4 regions of the Streptomyces sp. NPDC086777 genome follow, and region 3 is predicted to be linked to each of the others. Evidence: riboswitches for the same ligand, from Rfam matches in the RefSeq annotation. Region 3 holds a riboswitch; each other region holds the start of a gene.
What was found. A riboswitch is a leader RNA that binds a small molecule or an ion and turns the genes downstream of it on or off. The one in region 3 is predicted to bind cyclic di-AMP.

Region 1 (3,180 bases), on a different contig from region 3:
CGTTCAACTCTGTGATCTTCACGTGATCTGCGCGGCACTAACTTGTGACAAGTGATCGTCTGCCGATACGTTCACCGTCAGTGCGGCGCCCTTGCGGGACCCGCCGCGCCGGTCACCGCTGTCGCTCGAAAGGTTTCCGCATGCTCTCCGGGAACGGTCGTCACCGTCGCCCCCGCCAGGCTCCGGCGCTCCTCGTCGCGGCCGGCGTGACCGGCTCCGCCATCGCACTGCCGCTCCTCGGCGCGGTGAACGCCAGCGCGGCCGACGGTTCCACCTGGGACCAGGTGGCCGAGTGCGAGAGCGGTGGCTCCTGGAGCGCCGACAACGGCACGGGCTACTACGGCGGCCTCCAGATGTCCCTGGACGACTGGAGCAAGTACGGGGGCCTGGAGTACGCCGGCACTCCGGACCAGGCGAGCCGTTCGCAGCAGATCGCGGTCGCCGAGAAGATACTCGCCGACCAGGGCACCAAGGCCTGGCGGACCTGTGCGCTGCTGGCCGGCCTCTCGTCCGACGACGCGTCGGTGAACGTCGACACGGGATTCGGCGACTCGGGCGATTCATCCGGTTCCTCCGGCTCATCCGGCTCGTCGGACTCGTCCACCGGGCTGTCCGACTCATCCACTTCCTCCGGTTCCGACTCCTCTTCGGGGGCCACGGACTCCGGGAGCGACTCCGCCACCCCCTCCGCGAGCGCGAGCACCGGCAGTGACTCCAAGGCCGACGCATCCGGCAAGTCGAACAAGACGGGCAAGTCGGAATCCTCCGGCTCCGATTCCGGCTCCGGCGCCTCGAAGGCGAGCGAGAGTCCCGTCATCTCCGGGTCCGACAAGTCGGACAGTTCGTGGCGGACCGGCGGTTCCTGGAGCCTGGTCGACACGGGCGCCGTGAGCGGCGGCGGCAAGCACCGCGGCGACTCGGCGGACGAAAGTGTGACAAACGGTCAGAGTGACACCTCCTCCGGCCGGCATGCCTCCGGTGGCGGCGACACCTACACCGTCCACGACGGCGACACCCTCGCCTCCATCGCCGACTCCCTTGGTCTCGACGGCGGATGGCGCGCGCTCTATGCCGCGAACAAGGCCGACATCGGCTCCGACCCGAACGCCATCGCCCCCGGTCAGACCCTGAAACTCGGTACCGAATAGGGCGAAAGGCGGCGGGAGTTGGCGCCCCGCTTCGGGCTGAATGTCCGTTCTGGTGAAAGTGTGGGATGAGTCTCAGAAGCCCTGATCATCTTTGAAATTCACCTGATCGCCTGTTTACGGTCGAGGCCGCTCGTCACCACGAGCCCCGGCCGTCGCAACGCCGAGTCCTGCCAGCGGCCACCCGGGAACAGTCGTCGCGTCATGCGCCGTAGGCAGGAGCGGGGGACCCAAGGTAAGTGCCGGGACCGGTGGTTGAGGCCGCCGATCCGGCTCGGGGTGAAGCCGCGCACCGACACACGGGTGTGCGGCCGGGCAACTCAACCGGCCCGAACCCGACAGCTCACCTCGCAGGCGTCGGTGAGGGGATCGATCCATGCTGTTCTCCGGCAAGGGCAAGCACCGTCGTCCGTCCAAGGCCGTCCGCGCCATCGCTGTCGCCGGTGTCACCGGCGTCGCCGTCGCGGCCCCGCTGATGGCGGCCGGCAGCGCCTCCGCCGCCACCGCCTCCGAGTGGGACGCCGTCGCCCAGTGCGAGTCCGGCGGCAACTGGGCCATCAACACCGGCAACGGCTACTACGGCGGTCTGCAGTTCTCCGCCTCGACCTGGGCCGCGTACGGCGGCACGCAGTACGCCGCGCAGGCCAACCAGGCCACCAAGGCGCAGCAGATCGAGATCGCCGAGAAGGTCCTCGGCGCCCAGGGCAAGGGTGCCTGGCCGGTCTGCGGCACGGGCCTGTCCGGCGCCACCTACACCGGCAGCGGCTCCAGCAGCTCCTCCAGCTCCAGCTCGTCGGGCAGCAGCACCAGCACCCGCTCGACCGACACCCAGGCCGCCTCCCGCTCCGCCGAGCGCCCGGCCGCCAAGAAGACCGTCACCACCCCGGCCGGCAAGAAGGTCAAGAAGGGCGACGGCGAGTACAAGGTCGTCAAGGGCGACACCCTCAGCTCGATCGCCGAGAAGCACAAGGTCAAGGGCGGCTGGCAGGCGCTGTTCAAGCTGAACAAGGACATCGTCGAGGACGCCGACTTCATCTACCCGGGCCAGCAGCTGCACCTGAAGTAGGACACCTGACGCAGCCCGCGGAGCGGCCACCGAAAGTGCTGGGCGATGCCCAGCCGAACCACAGCTCCCCCATAGCCGTGGTCCCCATAGTGGAGACCACGTGAGGGTCACCCCCGTCCCCCACGGACCCCCGTCCCGGTGCGTTTTCCCCCGAACGCACCGGGGCGGGGTTTCTCTTTGCCGCCGGGCCGCCGTCCCCTTCTTGGCCCGCTCTTCTCCCGTTCTTCATCGGGACCCCCTTTGTTCCGCACGTGAACAATGAGTACCGTCTGTATGTCCACGGGCCGGTCGGTCGTGCCGGCCGACGGCCCCGGGACGGTTAGGCTCTAGTCGCAAGGCTGAGCAAGGGCCGACGAGGCCCGCGTGCGCCCCGCACAACCAGCGTCACATCCCAAGAAGGAGATGCTCGTGCCGTCCATCGACGTCGTCGTAGCCCGGGAAATCCTGGACTCCCGAGGCAACCCCACGGTCGAGGTCGAGGTCGGCCTCGACGACGGCAGCACGGGTCGTGCCGCCGTTCCGTCCGGCGCCTCCACCGGTGCCTTCGAGGCCATCGAGCTCCGTGACGGCGACCCCAACCGCTACCAGGGCAAGGGTGTCGAGAAGGCCGTCCTCGCCGTCATCGAGCAGATCGGCCCGGAGCTCGTCGGCTACGACGCCACCGAGCAGCGCCTGATCGACCAGGCCATGTTCGACCTGGACGCCACCGACAACAAGGGCTCGCTCGGCGCCAACGCCATCCTCGGCGTCTCCCTCGCCGTGGCGCACGCCGCCTCCGAGGCGTCCGACCTGCCGCTGTTCCGCTACCTCGGCGGCCCGAACGCGCACCTGCTGCCCGTCCCGATGATGAACATCCTCAACGGCGGCTCGCACGCGGACTCCAACGTCGACATCCAGGAGTTCATGATCGCCCCGATCGGCGCGGAGTCCTTCTCCGAGGCGCTGCGCTGGGGTGCCGAGGTCTACCAC
Region 2 (3,180 bases), on a different contig from region 3:
AAGGCGGCCATCGCGGAGGTCATCACCGAGGGGGTGGCGGCCGGCGAGTTCCGGTGCCCCGACCCCACCGCGGCGGCGTTGCGGCTGACCGCGCTGCTCGACGGGCTCGCCGTCCAGCTGACCTCGTACCCCGGCGCCGTACCCCGGGCCCGGGCGCAGGCGTGGGCCGACGAGGCGCTGGCGCGCGAACTGGGACTGCCCGGGCAGCCGTAAGGGGCGGTCCGCAGTGCGGCCACCCCTTACCCGCCGGTTCCGCCTCAGGCGACGGAAGCGATCCGCATCTTGATGTCGTCCGGGGAGAGCGCCCCCTTGGCCGTCACGTGGTCGCCGGACGACTCGCCGCGCAGCCGGCGCCCGATCCAGGGGACCAGGTACTCGCGGGCCCAGTGCACGTCGTCGCGGCGGACCTCCAGGGTGCCGCGGGGCGGCAGCGGGGGCCACGGCTGGTCGGGGTCGGCCGGCACCTCGATGCCGAGCAGCTGGCCGGCGCGCAGCGCCACGCGCGTGTGCCCCTCGGGAGACAGGTGCAGCCGGTCGCCGTCCCAGGCCCGCCGGTCCTGCACGGTCTTGAGGGACCACAGGTCGAGGACCGGGCAGCCGTACCGGTCGGCGATGGCCCGGACATGTCCGTTGTACGTGGCGATCTTGCCGCGCAGGTGCTTGAGGACGGGCACGCCCCGGGTGTCGAAGCCGGTGGTCACGAGCACCGTGCCGACGGCCTCGGTCAGCCGGGCCACCGCCCGCTCGAACCGCTCGGCCACCTCGTCGGGGTCGGTGCCGGGGCGGATGATGTCGTTGCCGCCCGCGCAGAAGGAGACCAGGTCCGGGGCCAGCTCCAGGGCCTGCGGCACCTGGTCCGCCACGATCTGGTCGAGCAGTTTCCCGCGTACGGCGAGGTTGGTGTAACTGAAGTCGCCCTCGGGCCGCCGGTCGGACAGCAGTACCGCGAACCGGTCTGCCCAGCCGACGAACGCCCCGTCGGGTCCGGGGTCTCCCACGCCCTCGGTGAAGCTGTCCCCCACCGCCGCGTACGACCCGATCACTGATGCATTGTCACTCTTCGAATCGTCTCCCACGTCGCACCATGATTCACCTTCGGCTGTGACCTACGCGACCGTAATAAGGGGTTGACGCTCGGTGAGATAAGACACCCTTAAATACTTTTCCAATCGTGGAATACGCCTCCGACCACCGGCGTTGACGTGTCAACCGGAAACGGGGCCGCGCATGGGGCGGCCCCGTCGACGCCGCTGAGCGGTCCCGGGTCAGCCGACGGTGACGCCCTTGGCGCGCAGGTAGGCGACCGGGTCCACGTCCGAGCCGTAGTCGGGGGTGGTGCGGATCTCGAAGTGCAGGTGGGGGCCGGTCACGTTGCCGGTGGCGCCGGAGAGGCCGATCTGCTGGCCGGCGGTCACGGTCTGACCGACCGAGACGGACAGGGCGGAGAGGTGGCCGTACTGGGCGTAGTAGCCGTCGGCGAGCCGGACGACGACCTGGTTGCCGTAGGCGCCGCCCCAGCCGGCCGTGACGACCGTACCGGTGCCGACGGCCTTGACCGGGGTGCCGGTCGGGACGACGAAGTCGACGCCGGTGTGGTATCCGCTGGACCACATGCTGCCGGCCACGTGGTAGCCGGTGCCGATGGCTCCACCGGTGACCGGGAGGCCGAAGCCCGAGGCGACCTCGGCCGAACCGCCCGAGTCCTCCGAGGCGGAGGACGAGGAGGGCGAGGACGAGGACGGGGTGGACGACCGCGGGTTCGGCTGCGTCTCGGGACGGGAGCCGGAGTCCGTCGGCGCGGCGTGCCGGCCGCCGAGCGTGAGCCTGAGTCCGGGGTGGATCAGCGAGGGGTTGTCGCCGACCGCCTGCCGGTTGTCGGCGTAGAGCCGGTGCCAGCCACCGCGGACGTTCTGGTCGCGGGCGATCTTCGAGAGATAGTCACCGGGCACCACCGTGTAGGTCCGCGGTGCGGAATGCGCGGCGCCGGAATTGCCCACGGGCGCCTCCTGCACCGCGGCCTTCTCGACCACGGGAAGCGACTGGGTGGTCTTTTCGGAAAGGGACTGCGTGGTGGCCGCGTGGGCGCCGGCGGCCCCCATGAGCGGCAGAGCCAGCGCGGCGCCACCGGTTCCGGCGACGGCCATGGAACGGGTGAGGCGCTGGGACCTGGGACGGCGGTGCTTACCCTTCGCGGGCATGGCGCATTCCTCTCCGGCGCCTGCGAGGTGAGCTGTCGGGTTCGGGCTGGAGCTGCCCGGCCACGCCGGAAGACGTGGCTACACCCCTAGCCGTCCCGGGAACCGGAACAGGCGTTCATACCTGGTGGGTCCCCCGCTCCTGCCGGGCACGGGTGAGTGTGTGTGGGGACTCCGGGCGGCGGCAGGATTCGGCGTTCCGACCGGATGTGAGGCGAACGTAAGCGAGTGGGACGGACGTGGACAAGCACCAAATTCCCGCCCTCCGGTTCCGACTTGATCCGTTACCGGAAATTCCGGTCACCCTCTGTGAATTCCACCCGATCCGGATTTCCAATTCGCCTGCGGGACATCGGTATTACGTGAGCATGCCGCGCGACGGACGGTCACGAATATGACCCTCCTCACGCACGTCACACCACGTCGGTTTATTGCGCCACAAACTCCAACAAACAAGGCAATTCGGGCAGGCGGGTCAGATCCGACGGAGCCGGAAGACCGCCGCATCCAGGTCACCCTTCAGCCCGGTGTGCAACCCGTGGTGCAACAGCACGGCACCCCGGTGCACTTCGCCCGTTTCGCGGCATTCGTACGCCGCGGCCGGGTCGAGCCCCCGCAGCCGCAGCGCCGGCACCGGCTCGCCGTAGCTCTGCGCCTGCAGCCAGGCCAGGACGACGGTGTCGTCGCCGAGGGTGTACTGCACCGCGCTGAGCCCGCCGGCCGGCGGCCGCAGCCGGAACTGCTCGCCGCGCTGCACCTGGGGCCGGATCTCCTTGTAGAGCTCCACCCAGCGGCCGGCCTCGGCCAGCTCCTCCTCGGTCCACCCCGAGAGGTCGCCGCCGACCCCGAGCGCCCCTGCCATGGAGCTGACGAACCGGAAACGCAGGCTGCTGACCCGGCCGTTGAGCTGGTGGTTCGGGCTGTCGGTGACCCAGGCCGACATCACCCGGGCGGGGTGGATCTGGCTGAAGCCGTGCTGGATGGC
Region 3 (3,180 bases):
CTCCGGGTTGGCCAGCACCCGCAGGTACGCGAGGACGTCCCGGACCTCCTTGCGCTCGTAGAAGCGGACGCCGCCGACCACCTTGTAGGGCAGGCCGACGCGGATGAAGATCTCCTCGAAGACACGGGACTGCGCGTTGGTGCGGTAGAAGACGGCGACGTCGCCGGCCTTCGCCTCGCCCGCGTCGGTCAGCCGGTCTATCTCCTCGGCGACGAACTGCGCCTCGTCGTGCTCGGTGTCGGCGACGTAACCGGTGATCTGCGCGCCCGCGCCCGCGTTGGTCCACAGGTTCTTCGGACGGCGGGACTCGTTGCGCTCGATGACCGCGTTGGCGGCGGAGAGGATCGTCTGCGTGGAGCGGTAGTTCTGCTCCAGGAGGATCGTCGTCGCGTTCGGGTAGTCCTCCTCGAACTGGAGGATGTTGCGGATCGTCGCGCCCCGGAAGGCGTAGATCGACTGGTCGGCGTCACCGACGACACAGAGCTCGGCGGGGGGCAGGTCGTGCTCGCCGGGCGGGGTGTCGCTGCCGTCGGCGCGGACGCCGGTGCCGACCAGCTCGCGCACGAGGGCGTACTGGGCGTGGTTGGTGTCCTGGTACTCGTCGACCAGGACGTGCCGGAAGCGGCGGCGGTAGTGCTCGGCGACGTCCGGGAAGGCGCGCAGCAGGTTGACCGTCGTCATGATCAGGTCGTCGAAGTCGAGGGCGTTCGCCTCGCGCAGCCGCGACTGGTACAGGGCGTAGGCCTGGGCGAGGGTCTTCTCGAAGCCGTCGCTCGCCCGGGCGGCGAAGTCCTCCTCGTCGACCAGTTCGTTCTTCAGGTTGCTGACCTGGGCGCTGAACGACTTCGGCGGGAACCGCTTGGGGTCGAGGTCCAGGTCCCGGCAGACCAGGGCCATCAGGCGCTTGGAGTCGGCGGCGTCGTAGATCGAGAAGGAGGAGGTGAAGCCGAGCTTCTTGCTCTCCCGGCGCAGGATCCGCACGCAGGCGCTGTGGAAGGTCATCACCCACATCGCGTTCGCGCGCGGGCCGACGAGGTGCTCGACCCGCTCCTTCATCTCGCCCGCGGCCTTGTTGGTGAAGGTGATCGCGAGGATCTGGCCCGGGTGCACCTGGCGGGCGCCGAGCAGGTGCGCGATGCGGTGCGTGAGCACGCGCGTCTTGCCGGAACCGGCGCCGGCCACGATGAGCAGCGGGGAGCCGGCATGCACGACGGCCGCCCGCTGGTTGTCGTTCAGCCCCTCCAGGAGCGCGGCCGGGTCCGGGGCCGGGCGGGCGGCGCCGTCGCGGTAGTAGGCGTCCCGGTCCGGGGGCACGTCGAACTTCCCGCCGAACAGATCGTCCGGAACCGACTCCGGAGCGTGCTCGTCCTCGGGCGGCGGCGGAGGTTCCTCGTCGTGGCCGCGGGGGGCCTGGAGGCTCGCCAGGAAGCTGTCGTCAAAGAGGCTGCTCATCGCTCTCCGAGTCTAGGGCGCCCCACCGACAACCGGCTGCCGCCCCGAGAACTCGCCCGGGTGACCGAACGGATCCCCTCCGTCACGGCAGGTCGACGCGCGTCCCGCAGCCGCCGGCGCCCGCACCGAACCCCTGAATCGCTCGCGGCAGGACCTTTGGATCCGCCGGAACAAGTCGCCCATAACGTCACGGATCTCCCAACTGAACAGAGCACAACGCCTAGGTCACGAAAATGTATCGGGCATATCGCACATCAAACTTCACAGGGACCACACGAGTTGGCTAGCGTGCCGGGCGGGCCGCACGACCCCCACCGGCGAACGTCGCCGGGCCGCACGGCCTCCGCCGAGTCCGGGGCGCACCGCGCATCCGGAGCCGGGGACCCACACCGATCCCGGGGTGAATCGGTCCCGACGTCCCTCCGGGGAACGGACCGTAGGGCAACCCTTCCGAACCACCCGCCCGAACCCGACAGCTAACTCGGTAGGCGGAACACCGGAAGGAGTCGCCCCCGTTGGCGTCGCACCGCAAGTCCCGGCCGTCAGGAGCGCGCGCGGCGGGCATACGCACCCCCGCGCTGGCCACCGCGGCCCTCACCTCGATGGCGCTGTTCTCCCAGTCGGCCGAGGCCGCGCCGTCCGACGACGGCAAGCCGAGCCTGGAGGAGGTCGAGAAGAAGGTCGACGCCCTCTACCGGCAGGCGGAGTCGGCGACCGAGAAGTACAACGCGGCCAAGGAGCGGACCGGCAGGCAGCGCAAGCAGGTCGACACCCTGCTCGACGACGTCGCCAGGCGCACCGAACGGCTCAACAGGGCGCGTGAGGAACTGGGTTCGTTCGCCGCGGCCCAGTACCGGACCGGGGCGAGCGTTCCCGACACGGCGACCTTCCTGCTCGCGGACAGCCCCCAGGGCTACTTCGACCAGGACCAGCTGATGAGCCGCCTGACCTCGCGCCAGAAGGGCGCGGTCGACGACTACGTCACCCAGCAGTCCGCGACCATGAAGAAGCGGCAGGAGGCCACCCACAGCCTCGAGTCGCTCACCGAGACGCAGGACGACCTCAAGACCGCCAAGGCCACCGTGCAGACGAAGCTGGCCTCCGCGCGGGAGCTGCTGTCGCAGCTGACGGCCGCGGAGAAGGCCCGGCTGGCGGCGATCGAGAAGCGGCAGCAGGAGGCGGCGGACCGCAGGGCGGCGGAGCTGGCGAAGCAGCAGGCCGCCGCGGCCGACCGGGAGGCGTCGTCGTCCTCGGCGTCGGGCGGCTCGGCTTCCGGCTCCGGCTCCGGCTCCGGCTCCGGCAGCGGGGCGGGCTCCGGGTCGGACTCCGCCTATGCCACGAAGGCCGCCAAGGCGATCGCCTTCGCCCGCGCGCAGATCGGCAAGCCGTACGTCTGGGGCGCCACCGGCCCCGGCTCCTACGACTGCTCCGGGCTCTCCCAGGCCGCCTGGAAGGCCGCGGGCGTCTCGCTGCCCCGCACCACCTACGACCAGGTGAACGCCGGCACCACCGTCCCCCTCGCCGACGCCCGGCCCGGCGACCTGGTCTTCTTCTACGACGACGTCAGCCACGTCGGGGTCTACATCGGCAACGGCATGATGATCCACGCCCCGAAGCCCGGCGCCTACGTCCGGGAGGAGTCGATCTACTACGGCGGCGAGTCGATCATCCACAGCGTGGTGCGCCCGGCCTGACCCCGCGGGGGCGCCCGTCAGCTCCGGGGCGCCC
Region 4 (3,180 bases), on a different contig from region 3:
CCGGCCGCGCTCCGACTCGGCGTACTGGGCGGCCCGGCCCGCCCGCGCGCTGTCGACCGTCGTACCGGGGCGGTACTTGCCGGTGAGGAAGCCGGCGGCCAGCGCGAAGTAGGGGACGGCCGCGAGGCCGGTGCGGGAGGCCAGGTCCTGGAGGGGGCCCTCGTAGGTGTCGCGGGAGACCAGGTTGTAGTGGGGCTGGAGGGCCACGTACCGGGCGAGGCCCTCGCGGTCGGAGAAGTCCAGGGACTCCTGGAGCCGCTCCGGCGTGATGTTGGACGCGGCGATGTGCCGGACCTTGCCCGCCCGCACCAGTTCGTCCAGCGCGCCGATGATCTCCTCGACCGGGATCTCGGGCTTGTCGAAGTGCGTGTAGTACAGGTCGATGCGGTCGGTGCCGAGACGGCGCAGGGAGGCGTCGGCGGCGGCCCTGATGTTGGCGGCGGACAGGCCCTCGAACTCGGGGTGCTGGCTGACCTTCGTCGCGATGACGACGTCGTCGCGGTTGCCGCGCGCCTTGACCCACTTTCCGATGATCGTCTCGGACTCGCCGCCCTTGTTGCCCTCGATCCACGCCGTGTACGAGTCGGCGGTGTCGACGAAGTTGCCGCCCGCGGCGGTGTACGCGTCGAGGACGGCGAAGGAGGTGGCCTCGTCGGCGGTCCAGCCGAAGACGTTGCCGCCGAGGGCGAGCGGGAAGACCTCCAGGTCGGAGGCGCCGAGCTTACGGAGCGAAGGGGAAGCGGAAGAAGCAGTCATGCTTCACTTCAACACGCGTTCCCCGGCACCCCATGCCGACGCGACACGAAGATCTTGTGAAGCGCGGCGGTCCGGATCAGGGGTTGAGGCCCTTGCCGCGCAGCCAGGTCATGGGGTCGATGGCGGTGGCCTGGCCGTTCGGGTGGACCTCCAGGTGGAGGTGCGGGCCGGTCACGTTGCCGGTGGCGCCCACCCGGCCGATGACGTCGCCGGTGGCGACCTTCTGGCCGACCTTGACGCCGATCGAGGACTGGTGGCAGAACCACAGCTCGGTGCCGTCGTCGAGGGTGATGATCGTGCGGTAGCCGTAGGAGCCGGCCCAGCCCGCCTCGGTCACCGTGCCGCTGTGCACGGCCTTGATCAGCGTGCCGGTGGGCGCGGCGAAGTCGAGGCCGGTGTGGTACCCGGAGGACCACATGGAGCCGGCCTGACCGAAGGTGCCGGTGATCGTGTACGAGACGACGGGCAGCGTGTACTGCTTGGCCAGCTCGGCGAGGCGGGCCTGCTCGGCCTTCTCCTTCGCGGAGGCCTCGGCCTTCTCCTTGGCGTCGGCGGCCTTGGCGGCGGCCGCCTTCTCCGCCTTGGCCTCGGCGGCCGCGATCGCCTTGTCGGCGGCGGCGACGGCCTTGGCGCCGGCCTTGGTGTCGAGCTGGCTCTGCTGCTGTGCGGCCTGGGCGATGATCCGGCTGCGCAGCGCCTCGCCGGCGTCGGACGAAGAGGAGTCCGCGTCGGTGGCGGTCGTCGTGGTGACGCTGCTGAGCGCGGTCTGGGTGGCCTGGTGGCCGCTGCCCTCGCCGAGCAGGGCATCGACCGAGGAGGGCAGGTCGGGCAGCGAGATGGAGACCGGCGGCTTGCCGGTGTTGGCGCTGGCCATGCCGCCCGCGCCGACGGCGGCTATGACGCCGACGCCGAGAACCGTGGAGCTGCGGGCGAGCCCGCCGCCCTTCTGCTTGGCGACCCGGTGCCGGCCGCGCGCCGCGGAGAGGGACTCCTCGGTGGGGTTCCACTCCTCGAAGGGGCCCTCGTCGGCGCGGTAGCCGCCGTAGGCGAAGGTCTCGGGCCGGCGCTGGCTGGGCACGAACGGGGCTGTCGGAGCAGGCGGGTTGGACGCCACGCGGGCGCACTCCTTTCCTTCCGCCGCCTACCGGGTTAGCTGACGGGTTCGGAGCGGGAAGGTCTCCTACGCGCGTATAACGGCCGTTTCGTACCCGGCGGTTGACGTGCGATTCACCCCAAGGTGGTGGTTCCCCGGTTCCCTTGCGGGATTCGGCGCGTGCGCACGGAGCCGTCGCGGGTGACGGCTGGGACGACCGCGCTGCGTTATCGAACGTTAATAGACGCGGCGGCCAGATTCCAAGCCGTTCGTCTTGATCATTAAGCTTTCAAGGTTTGGACTTACCTGCCACGACCGGTCGAAATCGGTCGAGTCGGCGGTGCGCGCCGCTCAGCTCAGGAGTCACACAGGTTTTGATGGTGTCTCAGTTGTCATGCGCAGGGACGTCACCCGGACACCGAACGTGACCGCCCGCCGTTCAGGGCCGTCGTACGGCGAGCAGCGCCATGTCGTCCGTCATGCCGCCGCCGGTGTGCCGGCGTACCTCGGCCGCGAGCCGGGCCACCAGGGCGCCGGGGGCGGCGGCGGTACGGCCGGTCAGCCGCCGCTGCGGGTCGTAGAACCGGCCGTGCGCGTCCCGCGCCTCGGAGAGGCCGTCGGTGTGCAGCAGCAGCGTGGCGCCGCTCGGGAACGCGTGCTCGGCCGCCCGGTCGGGCCACGCCCCCAGCTCGCCCATCCCGAGCGGCAGCGCGGCCTCCGGCGCCCGCACCGGGCGCACCTCGCCGTCGCCGTGCAGCAGCAGGGGCGGCGGATGGCCGCGGTTGACGAGCCGGAGCGTGCCGTCGCCGTGCGGGAGTTCGGCGAGTACGGCGGTGGTGAACCCCTCGTGTGCGTCGATGCCGCCGCGCCGGATGCCCTCACGTGCCAGCGCCCGCTCCAGCCGGCCGGCCACCGCCTCCAGCGTGGCCTCCTGCTCGGCGGCCTCCCGGAAGGCGCCGATGACCACGGCGACGGCGGCGACCGCGCCCATCCCCTTGCCGCGGACGTCGCCGACGACCAGCCGCACGCCGTACGGGGTGTCCTGGACGGCGTACAGGTCGCCGCCGATGAAGGTGCCCTCCTGGGCCGCCTCGTACCGGGCGGCGATCTCGAAGCCGCCGATCCGCTCGGCGGGCTCGGGCAGCACGGCCCGCTGGGCGGCCTCGGCGACCTCGCGGGCGGAGGCGAGGCGCTGGTCGCCGAGGCGGACGATCCGGTTGATGCCGGCGGCGAGGACGGCGACGGTGACCACCGTCAGGATCTCGGTGAGGGCGTCGGCCTCCGGGAGCACGGTGCCCCGCGCATGCACGGCGTAGGTGGCGAGGAGCGCG

Region 1: it holds a riboswitch for cyclic di-AMP, as region 3 does, so the genes downstream of both, AB0472_RS40265 (transglycosylase family protein) here and AB0472_RS32845 (NlpC/P60 family protein) in region 3, are expected to answer to the same signal.
Region 2: it holds a riboswitch for cyclic di-AMP, as region 3 does, so the genes downstream of both, AB0472_RS18080 (LysM peptidoglycan-binding domain-containing M23 family metallopeptidase) here and AB0472_RS32845 (NlpC/P60 family protein) in region 3, are expected to answer to the same signal.
Region 4: it holds a riboswitch for cyclic di-AMP, as region 3 does, so the genes downstream of both, AB0472_RS04980 (M23 family metallopeptidase) here and AB0472_RS32845 (NlpC/P60 family protein) in region 3, are expected to answer to the same signal.

Annotation. Positions count from the first base shown of each region.
Region 1 is NZ_JBFBJI010000048.1:40,877-44,056, reverse strand. Features, by position in the region: gene AB0472_RS40270 (transglycosylase family protein) at 141-1,148, shown strand; cyclic di-AMP (ydaO/yuaA leader) riboswitch at 1,343-1,517, shown strand; gene AB0472_RS40265 (transglycosylase family protein) at 1,522-2,211, shown strand; gene eno (phosphopyruvate hydratase) at 2,614-3,180, shown strand, end outside.
Region 2 is NZ_JBFBJI010000011.1:183,207-186,386, forward strand. Features, by position in the region: gene AB0472_RS18070 (TetR family transcriptional regulator C-terminal domain-containing protein) at 1-213, shown strand, start outside; gene AB0472_RS18075 (SGNH/GDSL hydrolase family protein) at 258-1,043, opposite strand; gene AB0472_RS18080 (LysM peptidoglycan-binding domain-containing M23 family metallopeptidase) at 1,266-2,198, opposite strand; cyclic di-AMP (ydaO/yuaA leader) riboswitch at 2,203-2,363, opposite strand; gene AB0472_RS18085 (alpha-galactosidase) at 2,671-3,180, opposite strand, start outside.
Region 3 is NZ_JBFBJI010000029.1:18,606-21,785, forward strand. Features, by position in the region: gene pcrA (DNA helicase PcrA) at 1-1,452, opposite strand, end outside; cyclic di-AMP (ydaO/yuaA leader) riboswitch at 1,787-1,960, shown strand; gene AB0472_RS32845 (NlpC/P60 family protein) at 1,968-3,146, shown strand.
Region 4 is NZ_JBFBJI010000003.1:21,326-24,505, forward strand. Features, by position in the region: gene AB0472_RS04975 (aldo/keto reductase) at 1-756, opposite strand, end outside; gene AB0472_RS04980 (M23 family metallopeptidase) at 833-1,870, opposite strand; cyclic di-AMP (ydaO/yuaA leader) riboswitch at 1,878-2,038, opposite strand; gene AB0472_RS04985 (PP2C family protein-serine/threonine phosphatase) at 2,289-3,180, opposite strand, start outside.